3 regions of the Planococcus sp. 1R117A genome follow, and region 2 is predicted to be linked to each of the others. Evidence: riboswitches for the same ligand, from Rfam matches in the RefSeq annotation. Region 2 holds a riboswitch; each other region holds the start of a gene.

Region 1 (4,191 bases), on a different contig from region 2:
TTAGCAGAATTGGTTAACCAACACGCATAATTCTAAACCGGGTCCCGTAATGGTGCCCGGTTTTTTAATAGGGTGAGATTATGGCAAATGAATTGATTCAACATAAATTAGCGATACTTCCGGATCAGCCTGGCTGCTATTTGATGAAAGACCGCCAAAATACGATCATCTATGTCGGTAAAGCGAAAGTGCTGAAAAACCGCGTACGATCGTATTTTACGGGAAGCCATGATGCCAAAACACAGCGGCTGGTAGGCGAAATAGAGGATTTTGAATATATCGTAACAAGTTCAGAAAAAGAAGCGCTGATTCTGGAGCTGAACTTGATCAAAAAGCATGATCCAAAATACAATATCATGCTGAAAGATGACAAGACCTACCCATACTTGAAAATTACAGGTGAGCGCCATCCAAAGCTCATCATCACACGGCAAGTGAAGCGGGATAAAGGCAAGTATTTCGGTCCTTATCCCAATGCTTACGCGGCAAGTGAAACGAAGAAATTGCTCGATCGTCTGTATCCGCTCCGGAAATGCCATACCATGCCTGACCGTGCCTGCCTGTATTACCATATGGGGCAGTGTTTGGCGCCGTGCATCAAACCGGTCGAACAGGAAACGTATCAAAATATGATCGAAGGCATCACGAAATTCCTGAACGGCGGTTTCCGTGAAGTCAAAGAGCAGCTGGTTGAAAAGATGTCGGAAGCCGCTGAGAATTTGGAATTTGAGCGAGCCAAGGAATACCGGGATCAGATTATCCATATTGAAACGGTCATGGAAAAGCAGAAAATGGCCATGAACGATTTTACCAACCGCGACGTTTTTGCCTATGCCATCGACAAGGGCTGGATGTGCGTGCAGGTGTTTTTCGTGCGCCAAGGCAAGCTCATTGAGCGCGATGTCTCACTGTTTCCGTTATACCGCGACCCTCAGGAAGAATTTATGACGTATCTCGGCCAGTTTTACGAGCAGTCGCACCATATGAAGCCAAATGAAATCCTGGTTCCGGAAGGGATAGACACGGATTTGGTCCGGGAATGGCTCGACCTCCGCGTACTGGTGCCTCAGCGCGGCAAGAAAAAGGATTTGCTGGATCTGGCGAAGAAAAATGCGGAGATTGCCATAAAAGAAAAGTTTCAGCTGCTTGAGCGCCAGGAAGAACGGACTGTTGGTGCCTGCATTGAATTGGGAGAAGCGATGAATATTGAAACGCCGCTCCGCATCGAAGCGTTTGATAACTCACATATCCAAGGAGCTGACGCAGTTTCTGCAATGATCACATTTATCGACGGCAAACCGTCGAAAAAAGATTACCGCAAGTATAAAACCCGCAATGCCTCGAAACCGGATGATTACGCTGCTATGCGGGAAGTAATCCGGCGCCGCTATTCGCGTGTTTTGAAAGATGGGCTTCCACTCCCGGACTTGATCGTCATTGATGGAGGAAAAGGGCAGATGGAGTCGGCGCGCGAGATTTTAGAAGACGAGCTTGGCTTATCGATTCCGATTGCCGGCCTTGCTAAAGACACAAAGCACCAGACTTCTCAGCTTCTATACGGGGATCCAATCGAAGTTGTGCCGTTAAAACGCACGAGTGAAGCGTTTTATCTGCTGCAGCGCATCCAGGATGAAGTGCACCGATTTGTCATCACATTCCACCGTCAGCTGCGCGGGAAAAATTCCATCCAGTCCGCGCTCGATGACTTGGAAGGCGTAGGGCCAAAACGCAAGAAGAAATTGTTAAAGCATTTCGGTTCTGTCAAAAAGATAAAAGAAGCGACGATAGAAGAATTGCGCCAGGCGGGCATGCCTGAGAATCTGGCCAAATCCATTCAGCAGCATTTTGTTCAGCAGGCATTGCCAAGTGAGCAATAACATGCTATCGTAAAAACATAATTGAATCACTTGGAAAAGTGATGATAGAGGCGCGAACGTCAATAGTAGCCATTCGGAGATTTGCAGAATCTGTGAAGAGTGGGGAAAGGGGCGGTCGCCGAAGTGTAGGGGATTTTTGCAAACCCATATGCTGGTCCGGCATTTAAGAAATGCCGGGCTGTCAGAGTAAATCTCTGGAGGGCTATCTCACATGGACGTTTTTCGTATTCGTACATGATAAAAGAGGTAGCTTGCCGTAGAACCGGTGAGCTACCTTTTTTTATTGCCTGGCACCCAGTGCCTGACATGTTGAGAGCCACATCTTAAAATGTGGGAGTGGATGAAATGAAGACGATCGTAATGAAGTTTGGCGGGACGTCCGTTGCAACACCCGAAAAAATCATTGAAGTGGCCAAGCGGGCAATCCTTGAAAAAGAAAAAGGCTATCGTGTAGTAATCGTGGTATCAGCGATGGGCAAAACGACAGATACACTGCTCAAACTGGCAGGGGAAATTTCTGCCGAACCGCCGAAACGGGAAATGGATATGCTGTTGGCTACGGGAGAGCAAGTAACAATTTCTCTGCTTGCCATGGCCTTTAAATCATTAGGGCATGAAGCTTTATCGTTCACCGGATGGCAAGCGGGCATTGAAACGGAATCCGTTCCGCGCAACGCCCGCATCGAAACCATCCATACAGAGCGTTTGGAACGGGTTCTGGATAATGGCTATTTCTGCGTGGTTGCCGGGTTCCAGGGCGTTGATAAGATTGGCAATATCACGACACTTGGCCGCGGCGGCTCAGATACGACTGCGGTGGCATTGGCAGCTGCGTTAGAGGCCGATAAATGTGAAATCTACACCGATGTCGATGGTGTTTATACATCGGATCCGCGTCATGTGACAGGAGCCCGTAAACTCGAGCAAATTTCATATGATGAAATGCTTGAACTTGCCAACCTCGGTGCAGGCGTCCTGCATCCTCGTGCTGTCGAATTTGCGAAAAACAATAAAGTCCCGTTGTCGGTCAGAGCAAGTTATTCGGATGAACCGGGCACAATCATACAAGAGGTGATCACTGTGGAGAAAAACTTAATAGTCAGAGGCGTAGCGTTTGAACCTGGAATTGCCCGGGTGACCGTCTCGTATGAAAAACCATTCAACGGTTCATTGGCGAATATATTTACGAAACTGGCGGAAAACCATATCGATGTTGACATCATTGTCCAAAGCATCACGGATGAATTCCCGCCGTCTGTCTCATTTTCCATTAAACAAGACAGCCTGGAAGAAACAAAGCGGGTATTGAACGAATTCCAGTCAGACATTAAATTCTCAAATGCTAATTTTGAAGTCGGTTTATCGAAAGTGTCAATTGTCGGATCCGGCATGGTCTCCAATCCCGGGGTAGCTGCACAAATGTTCGATATTCTTCGCTTGCAGGAAATTCCAGTGAAGATGGTCAGCACTTCTGAGATTAAAATTTCTGTCGTAGTGCCGGAAGCGGATATGAAAAAATCAGCGAACGCTTTGCATGACGCATTCGGTTTATCTTAATAAAAAGAAGTGAACACGTCACTTGGCGATTAAAAAAACCATGCAGGTTTGAAGTTGATAAACAGGAAGCCGCTTTCTTTTAAGTAGATATGTCAGGAAAATGACAATTCGGCAAATGTTTATAAAGGTAAAATGAAATTATTATTCAAATATAAGAACAATAAAACCCACTGCGCTTTTGCGAAGTGGGTTTTGAAATTCATGCTTTTTCATGGAGGCCGGTTTTTAAAGTGATGCGGACTTGATTTCTTTTATATTGGGTTTCGACAGAGGCTTCGGTTAAATAATCATCGATTGCTTGTTTTTGCTGGGCCCGGAATCCAGCTTCTAATTTAAAGCAGCGCTGCGCGGACTCAGAAGTAGATAATGGTGCACTATCAAGCTTTTCCATGCTTTTTTTGAGCATCAGTCAGCCGGAATGAGCTAGTCGAAAAAGGTGTTGCGCTTCTTCCAAGGAATGGACGGAAATTTTCCGGCTAATGATTTTCCCGGTCAGTAAAGAATATCTTCTTCATGCTTGCCTAAAGTTTCTGGAAATATATGGTCTCGAATAATTTCATAACCAAAGTCCTGGTGATTTTGGGTTGTTTGAAAGTCATGCTAATCTTACTTTCAATATAATAAATTGCTATTTAAAATCATACGGAAATACCTCTGGTTACCTTGACGCTCCCATTTTCGGAGAGTACAATAAATATGTCATATTATTGTATCATGATGCAAGTGGCAGTCAATGGAAGCTTTCGTGCAAAAGTTC
Region 2 (4,191 bases):
ATCCTGATGAGCCGATGACACAGACCACTTCGCCTTTGCGCACGGAAAAATCGATGTCTCTTAGCACTTCATGCGTGCCGAAGGATTTACTTAAATGCTGAATTTCAATTACGTTTTCCATAAGTTCTCCTCTTCCATTTCTGCTTATTGACCTGTCTATTCTTTGATTTTATGCGAAGTGTCTTCCGGATTCACTACTTGCATCGGCAAGCCGCCAATCATGCTGTAGTTTTTCGGCCCCGCCATTTTTCTTTCAAGTTTGCGCAATAGAAGTGTGATGCTGTATGTCATGATGAAATAAAGGACACAAGCGATAAAGAACGATTCGAAATAACGGAAGTTGTTCCCTGATACGGTTCTTGTCTGGAAAAACAATTCCGTCACTCCAATAACGCTTAGCACCGCCGTATCTTTAATATTGATGACAAACTGATTGCCTGTTGCCGGCAAAATATTGCGGATGACCTGCGGCATGACGACATTGATCATAGTTTGAAAATGGTTCATCCCAATGGCCTGGGCAGCTTCGAACTGTCCTTTATCGACGGAAATGATGCCGCCCCGAACAATTTCCGACATATAGGCCCCTGTATTGATGGATACAATGAATATGGCCGCTGTAAAGACGTCCAAATCGATTCCAAATGCCATGGCGGATCCATAGAAAATAACCATCGCCTGTACCATCATCGGTGTTCCCCGGAAAAATTCGATGTATGCAGAAAGAAGTCCGTTAATGACTTTCAAACCGATTTTTTTGATTCCCCGCTCCGGCATCGGAATGGTATGGATAATACCGATGATCAATCCAATAGCGGCTCCAATCAAAGTGCCGATCACTGAAATCCATAACGTCATGACCGCTCCGCGCAGGAACATGGGCCAGTTATCTGTAAGTATGGTGATAACCCATTCTAAACTCATTGTTTTCCTCCTAAAAATAGTTAAAACCGGCTGCATACATATGTAGCCGGCACCACCTAATCATTATTGGGCAGCTGGTTGGTTTTTAATTGCAGTATCCATAATTTCCTGGCGCTCTTCTTCAGAAATGCCAGCCAATGCTTTATTGATTTGTTCTGTCAGTTCACTGCCTTTTTCAAGCCCTACCGCAATTGCTGTGTCTTCTTCAGACGTTTCAAACCCGTCTTCAAATTCCACCATGGCAAAATTTTCATTGGCAGCAGAAGCACTCACCGCTTCCGGCCGTTCTGACACGTAGCCATCAATAATCCCTGATTCAAGCGCTACCCGCATGGAAGGGAAGCTTTCCATCGCTGTTTCTTTCGATACGCCTTCAATCTGGTCAATAACGGAATAATGGAAAGTGTTCAACTGTGCTGTGATTTTCGCTCCTTTAAAATCGGAAAGCGAAGTTGCCCCTTCATATTTGCCGCCTTTTTGAACGACCATAACCAACTCTGACGTATAGTACGGGTCTGAAAAATCAATGGTTGCTTTGCGCTCTGCCGTCGGTGACATGCCCGCAACGATGGCATCAATCTTGCCGGAAGTCAGAGCAGGCACCAGACCATCCCATTCCGTTTTTACAATTTCCAATTCCTTGCCCATGTCTTCAGCAATTCTTTTAGCAATTTCTACGTCATAGCCGCCTGCATATTCAGCGTTCCCTGAAATTTTCACAGCCTCGTTGGAGTCATCTCCCTGTGTCCAGTTGAACGGTGCATAAGCTGCTTCCATTCCCACTTTGAATGTCTCAGATTCTTCTGATGATCCGCCGCTTCCGGCTTCCTCGCTTGATCCGCATCCTGACATCAGCAGCATCGACGACAGGAACATGGTTGAAAATAACGTCAATTTTTTCTTCATAATTAAACTCTCCCCTTTGTGTTTGGTACCTTAGTGGTAATTGAATATACAAAAAGGGCACCTCTGCACAAAAAGACCTGAGGTAGACTCAGATCGCACTATACATAGTTGCCCTAAATCCTCTTCTTCGTCCCTGGATGAGATAGCTCTTCGCAATAAATCGGGAAATCCATTGCGACAGTCCTGCAGCTATTAACCGCAGACCCAGCATGCAATAGTGAGAGTTATTGCACACTTCGGCGACATTTCCTTCTCCTTGGGATCATCATTTTCTCGAACTCCTCCAAGGATTGTTAAACGTCGCGCCTCTACCTCACTGCAAAAAGTGTGAGGTAATATTCAATTCATGTTTTTCATAGTCTACATTGATATATTTTATCTGTCAATCCTATTTTTATTTATCAAAAATTTGTCCTGATTTTCTGTTTCCACAATGGGAGCAGAGACTTTTTGTTCAGCTTTCCCACTTATTTCTTTTGCACTAATTGACCTGGATCGGTGGCTTCTCCACCCACAGAGAAAGCAGGGAGATTTTCTTTAACCGCTTGGATTGCTTCTTCGATATTGTTGACCACCAAGAACTTTTTCTGCGAATCCGGGTATTGGAGGCCGGTATGCTTGTAGCGGGAATCGTAATAATGCTCCAGCAGCAGCTGAATGGCCGAAGCAAAATTGCCCGTTTCCAAATCCGATTCGATTTGCTTGGCGATAGGCATATGAATCCGCGATTTGATCCGCTGAAATGCTTCCATGCATTCTTCCTGATGTTCCGAAGGACGGTAATCTTCCAGGATTTCTTTCACCCGTTCTTCCATCGGCAAATCGATGACCAAATGGATGCTCCGATTTTTCAAATCACTTAAAAACGGCGGAATCACCACTTTCCCGATGCGATGGCTTTCTGCTTCAATCAGCACATAAGGAAAATTCTGCAGCTTTTTCAGCTGATGGACCAGAAGCGAATCAAAGACTTTCTGATTATGCGGTTCCAGACCGATCTGACCGAAAATCGATCCTTTATGATTGGCCATCCCTTCAAAATCAATGACCGGATATCCCTCTTCCTGCAGCGCCTTTAATACTCTTGTTTTCCCTGCGCCGGTTAATCCGTTTAATACAAATCCTTTCGAAGGGGTTTCCTTTTGTTCCAGCTCGGCTACCACCCATTTCCGATAAGCCCGGATGCCTTCATCAAGGCGATGGACATGGACGTTCATCAAACTCAAAAGAGTCGCTGTCGTTCTGCTGCGCATGCCTCCGCGCCAGCAAAACACCACTTTATCTCCTTCGACTTTCTTGAATGCCCGCACGAATTCCGGCAATTTTGCTGAAATGATTTCCAGCCCGCGTTCTTTTGCAGCTTCTACACTGACTTGTTTATAAAGCGTTCCGATTTCTGCCCGTTCCGCATCATCAAAAAATGGAATATTGATGCTTCCCGGTATAGTGAAATTTTTATATTCAGATGGCGACCGGACATCAATGAGCGCCATTTTTTTGTTTTCGATGACCGGAATCAGTTCTTCTACTTTAATATTGCTAAACATTCTTTTTCCCCCAAAAAGCCATTAAAAGGCTCTATAGTATGGCTTAAATTCTTCAAATTACATTTACAAGTATACACCCATTGAATCCATATAAAAGTTTTCATGGCTTGCTCTTTGTAAAAGCAAAGAAAAAAGCAAGCCGTATTGACAGGCCTGCCTTCTTTAATGGGAAAGTTATCCGACATTAACCGATTGGTGCTTCTCTTTATTTAGTCGCTTCATAAACCCGCATAGGCGGAAGATTCCGCAGAAAGAATTTATCTTGGGCATTGGAAAAATAGTCCCGCAGGTAAACCATCAAATGTTCGTCTTTTTGGAAAAAGGTTTGGTAAGGAAGAAATTTCCCTCCCGGCTTTAATACATGGCTTGTTCTTTTTACGATATTTTCACGGGTTTCTTCATCCATTAACGAGAACGGGATACCCGAAATCACATAATCCACTATTTCGACTCCATGCTGATGGACGATTTCATGCACATTTTCTGCACTGTCATGGTGAATTTTCAACCGGGGATCTCTGGTGTTTTCCCTTAAGTAATCAACAAAATTATCATTAAGTTCAATGGCAATGATCAGGGAATCTGGCGTCATATGCTCAAGCAAATAATTGGTGAATACACCTGTAGCAGGCCCATATTCAACAATCACTACTTTTTTGCTGAGATCCATTTTTTCACATACTTCCCGTACCCCCATCTTTGAAGTCGGCGTAATGGAGGCGATGTTCCGGTCTTTGATTAAATTCTTCACGTATTCTATTGTACTCATTTTTCTGGCCCCCTGTTCACAATTGGCTTAGCTGTAAGCAAACTA
Region 3 (4,191 bases), 310 kb from region 2:
CTCGGCGCTTTGGCGGGAAACGTGTGCCGTGCCGATCAGGATCAGTTCGCGCCCATCAAGTTGTATGCGTGTAATATTATCTTCATGCATAAATTTTCTTCCTTCATAGAACTTAATTTCTTTCCGTTTTCACACGAAAAGACTGTCTATTTCAATAATGAATCACAATGCCAAAAATATCAATGCAACACTCTTCGTTCCGCTGTTTTTTTCAGCAGAAACGGTTACAGGTTTTTCGCATTGAACGTATCGCCGCCTTGGATCGTCCCCGCCTCGAAGCCTTTATAGAACCAGCTCTTGCGCTGTTCGGACGTTCCGTGCGTAAAGCTTTCCGGCACCACATAGCCGCGCGCCCGTTCCTGGATGGTATCGTCTCCCACTGCACTTGCCGCCGTCAATGCTTCTTCCAGATCCCCTGTTTCCAGGAGATTCATCCCTTGGGCATGGTGCGCCCAGACACCCGCATAATAATCGGCCTGCAATTCGAGCCTTACCTGCAGTTTATTGTAATCCTCTTCACTTAATTGATTGCGGAGCGGCTGGACCTGCTCCATAATGCCGAGCAGGTTTTGCACATGGTGCCCGACTTCATGCGCAATGACGTAAGCCATCGCAAAGTCGCCCGGCGCCTGGAATTGCTGCTGCAGCTCATTATAAAAACTTAAGTCAATATAAAGCTTCTGATCGCCGGGACAATAGAACGGTCCGACGGCTGCGCCTGCTGTACCGCAAGCAGAGTCAACGCTGCCATTAAAAAGCACGAGTGTCGGCTCGACATACTCCAAGCCCTGCTCGGCAAAAACTTCAGACCACACGGCTTCGGTATCCGCCAGCACAACCGAAACGAAATTTGCCAGTTCCTGCTCCTGCTCGGTTTTGACATAAGGTTCGCTCGACTGTGTGCCTGCGCCGGTGCCAAGTTCGTTCAGAAGGACACCCGGGTCCCCGCCAAGAAATGCCACCAGCAGGACGATAAGCAGTCCTCCGATTCCGCCTCCCGCTATCATCTTGCCGCCTGATGAACCCCGCCGGTCCTCGACGTTTCTGCTGCCTTGCCTGCCTTTCCATTTCATAAAATCTCTCCTCGCGAATTGCACTTTTTAAGCCTATACCCCAATTCATAGAAACTCTAATCCCACTTATTCGAGGCGGTAAACTAAAAAACGTTCGCGAATATCGCAGCTTGCTCCCGGCAGCAAAATCTCTTCCAGCAGTTCAAAAAGAGTCTGATGCTCCAAATAATCGATATAATCGTCCGACGGGAAAAACAGAATCACATCAACCGGACGCTGCACCTGCTCCACGGACTTCAAGATATTGTTGATAGCGGCCATGAAGATCTGAACCGAAAACGGATTAAAAAAATAAAACCGGTTGTCTCTTGCTTCAACTTTATAGTCTTGTGCCAGGCAGCAGCAAAAGTCGATTTTCCCTTTAGCATTTTTCCGCTTTTTCTCGTAAGCCGTCCGGTTATCGAGTGCTTCCTTGTAAAAGGTTTCGTCCATCTCGACTCCCACCGTTTCCGCTCCGAATAAATATTGAACGTAAAAATTCAGACGGCCCTTGCCGCAGCCGTAGTCAACGAGCCGGTCTTCCTTGGACAGCCTGTAATGGCTAAAAAGGATTTCCAGTAAGGCATAAGGCGTCGGCTCATAGCGGTTGTGGTGAAGCGACTCATGGAAGCCTTGCTGGTTTTCGGAAGTCCGGATATTCAACATTTCGTCGTATTGGCGTTCGTTCACTGTCATCCACTCCATTCCAATAAAATAATAATTCCGGCTCTTGCAATCGCGCAAAGAGTTTGGTATGGTGAAGCTAATTCAATATTTTCTTGCTCCAGATTTTATGGAGTGAGGATAGAGGTGCAAAAACCATCAGTATATAAATCGAGGAGTATGAGCTCCGATGACGTTTATGGAAAGGGGGATTTGCCGAAGCGGTTAGACACTCATAGTCGACTCCGCTGGGTCTGCATCTAATAAATGCAGGACTGTCATATAGGCGACTATATGGAGGGCTATCTGACGCAAAGAAACGGTGGATAAACATTGTTTCTACGGCAGCAACGAGACCCTCGTTGCTGCTTTTTTGTTTCTTTTTATTATGCGACTGGTCCATCACCTCTGATTCTATGACAAAAAACTAAGAAAAGGGTGGTATTATGAATTTCGGCCAAATCATCACAGCAATGGTTACTCCGTTTGACGCAAACGGGGAAATCGACTTTCCCGCAACTAAAAACCTAGTGGAGCACTTAATCGAAAACGGTTCAGATGGATTAGTAATTGCCGGCACGACTGGAGAATCGCCGACTTTGTCATCAGAAGAAAAAGTGAAACTATTTAAATTCGTAGTGGAAACTGTGAAAGGCCGAATTCCGGTCATCGCAGGAACGGGTTCGAACAACACTCGTGCATCTATCGCCTTGACTCGGCAAGCGGAAGACATCGGAGTCGATGGCATCATGCTCGTTACGCCGTATTATAACAAACCTTCACAAGAAGGCATGTTCCAACATTTTGAAGCGATCGCCGCGTCTACCCGCCTGCCAATTATGCTCTACAATATTCCAGGGCGCAGCGTCGTCAATTTATCCGTCGATACAGTCGTCCGTCTTTCAGCAATCGATAATATCGTCTCTATCAAAGAAGCGAGCGGCAATTTGGATGCTGCCGCGGAAATTATCGAACGCACACCGGATTCCTTCACGCTCTACAGCGGTGATGACAGTTTAACTTTGCCGATTCTTGCAATCGGCGGAAACGGCATCGTATCGGTCGCTGCCCATATCATCGGCAATGACATGAAAAATATGATCTCGAACTTCCGGAATGGCAATACCCAAGCGGCTGCAGCGGCACACCGCAAATTGCTGCCCGTCATGAATGCCTTGTTTGCCGCTCCGAATCCGGTTCCGGTAAAAACTGCTTTAAACCTCTCAGGCGTCCAAGTCGGCGGTGTCCGTTTGCCAATGATTCCTTTGAACGAGCAAGAAACCCTAACCTTGCAAGAGGTTTTATCAGCCCGTACTGTGAATTCTTAATAGATTGATACAAAACCGCTGAAGCCAGGACTTCAGCGGTTTTGATCTTGTAAAGAAACTTTTGTTATTTTCTCATTTCGCTCCAGGCGAACGCTTTCCGCGGGCACGGCTTCAGCCGCTTCCTTTGCTCCCGCGATTACTCGTCGCAAATTGAAAAAACATTCGCTGCGCTCAGTCCAGGGTCTTCAGCTTCCTTTTACTACTTTTAAAGACTCTCTAAAAGTGTAATTGTTTTGGAAAGCTCTCTAAAATATTTGTTCCTACTCTCCAGATATGGAGCCAAACGGCGGAGGAAAACATACTGTCTCTGCATCGCTGCGCTAGCTTCGAGACATGAAAGTGCGCTGCTCCTGCGCAAGCTCATCACAAAGCAATCGGCCGAAATGATTCGGCCGATTGTTTTGCAGCTGTTTTGCGGAATATCGGTTTAATGAATTAATATTAAAACAATTTTTTAGCTTTCTCAACAAACTTACAAAAACCCGCTGAAGCCAAGGCTTCAGCGGGTTTTTCATATACTCTATTTTGCTTCGGCCAATCTCTTGAAAGCCTGCTTCAAGCTTCCGCCAAGTGCCAGCTGGCTGACGTCAATGCCCAGCTGAATCATGGTCTGCGCGATTTCCGGCCGGATGCCGGTCAACACTGCCTGGACGCCGACAAGCTTCAGTGACTGCGTCAATTTAATAATTTGTTCTGCCACCATCGTGTCGACTTTTACTACGCCCGATAAATCAATAATAAGCGTGGAAACCTTTAAGCGTCCAGCCGCAAACAGCGATTGTTCCAAAATATGCTGTGCCCGGTCCACTTCAATGGCGCCTACAATCGGAAGGATTGCAATTTGGTCATTTACGGGAACAACCGGCGATGACAACTCGAGAAATTCTTTTCTGGCAGCAGCCAAGTTCTTCTGATAAGAATTGATGTAAGTCGAGCTGTACGAATAGGCAGCGTGGTCCAGCAATGAATGGAAAAATTCCATTGCTTCAAAAAGGATCTCAAGCGGCATTTCCTTGCGCACAGCTTCGGTTTTGATCACTTTGCCGATATGTTTCCGATAAAGGGACGTTTCCCCCAATGCGTCTGCAAGCGACATGCCCTCTTTCAGAAAATAATTCCCAGTCACGTCTCCCCATTGCGCTATTCCC

The links. Region 2 has a riboswitch for lysine ahead of ACSFXN_RS04915 (transporter substrate-binding domain-containing protein). Riboswitches for the same ligand answer to the same signal wherever they lie in the genome.
Region 1: another riboswitch for lysine. It lies ahead of ACSFXN_RS08850 (aspartate kinase); the one in region 2 lies ahead of ACSFXN_RS04915 (transporter substrate-binding domain-containing protein).
Region 3: another riboswitch for lysine. It lies ahead of dapA (4-hydroxy-tetrahydrodipicolinate synthase); the one in region 2 lies ahead of ACSFXN_RS04915 (transporter substrate-binding domain-containing protein).

Annotation. Positions count from the first base shown of each region.
Region 1 is NZ_JBPRLO010000002.1:687,772-691,962, reverse strand. Features, by position in the region: gene trxA (thioredoxin) at 1-30, shown strand, start outside; gene uvrC (excinuclease ABC subunit UvrC) at 81-1,877, shown strand; lysine riboswitch at 1,915-2,090, shown strand; gene ACSFXN_RS08850 (aspartate kinase) at 2,223-3,434, shown strand; gene ACSFXN_RS08845 (hypothetical protein) at 3,634-3,825, opposite strand.
Region 2 is NZ_JBPRLO010000001.1:1,046,085-1,050,275, forward strand. Features, by position in the region: gene ACSFXN_RS04905 (amino acid ABC transporter ATP-binding protein) at 1-121, opposite strand, end outside; gene ACSFXN_RS04910 (amino acid ABC transporter permease) at 157-924, opposite strand; gene ACSFXN_RS04915 (transporter substrate-binding domain-containing protein) at 988-1,830, opposite strand; lysine riboswitch at 1,966-2,149, opposite strand; gene mnmH (tRNA 2-selenouridine(34) synthase MnmH) at 2,298-3,377, opposite strand; gene ACSFXN_RS04925 (class I SAM-dependent methyltransferase) at 3,583-4,146, opposite strand.
Region 3 is NZ_JBPRLO010000001.1:732,111-736,301, forward strand. Features, by position in the region: gene ACSFXN_RS03380 (TraB/GumN family protein) at 1-90, opposite strand, end outside; gene ypfJ (KPN_02809 family neutral zinc metallopeptidase) at 225-1,073, opposite strand; gene ACSFXN_RS03390 (SAM-dependent methyltransferase) at 1,140-1,742, opposite strand; lysine riboswitch at 1,850-2,028, shown strand; gene dapA (4-hydroxy-tetrahydrodipicolinate synthase) at 2,162-3,043, shown strand; gene ACSFXN_RS03400 (STAS domain-containing protein) at 3,564-4,191, opposite strand, start outside.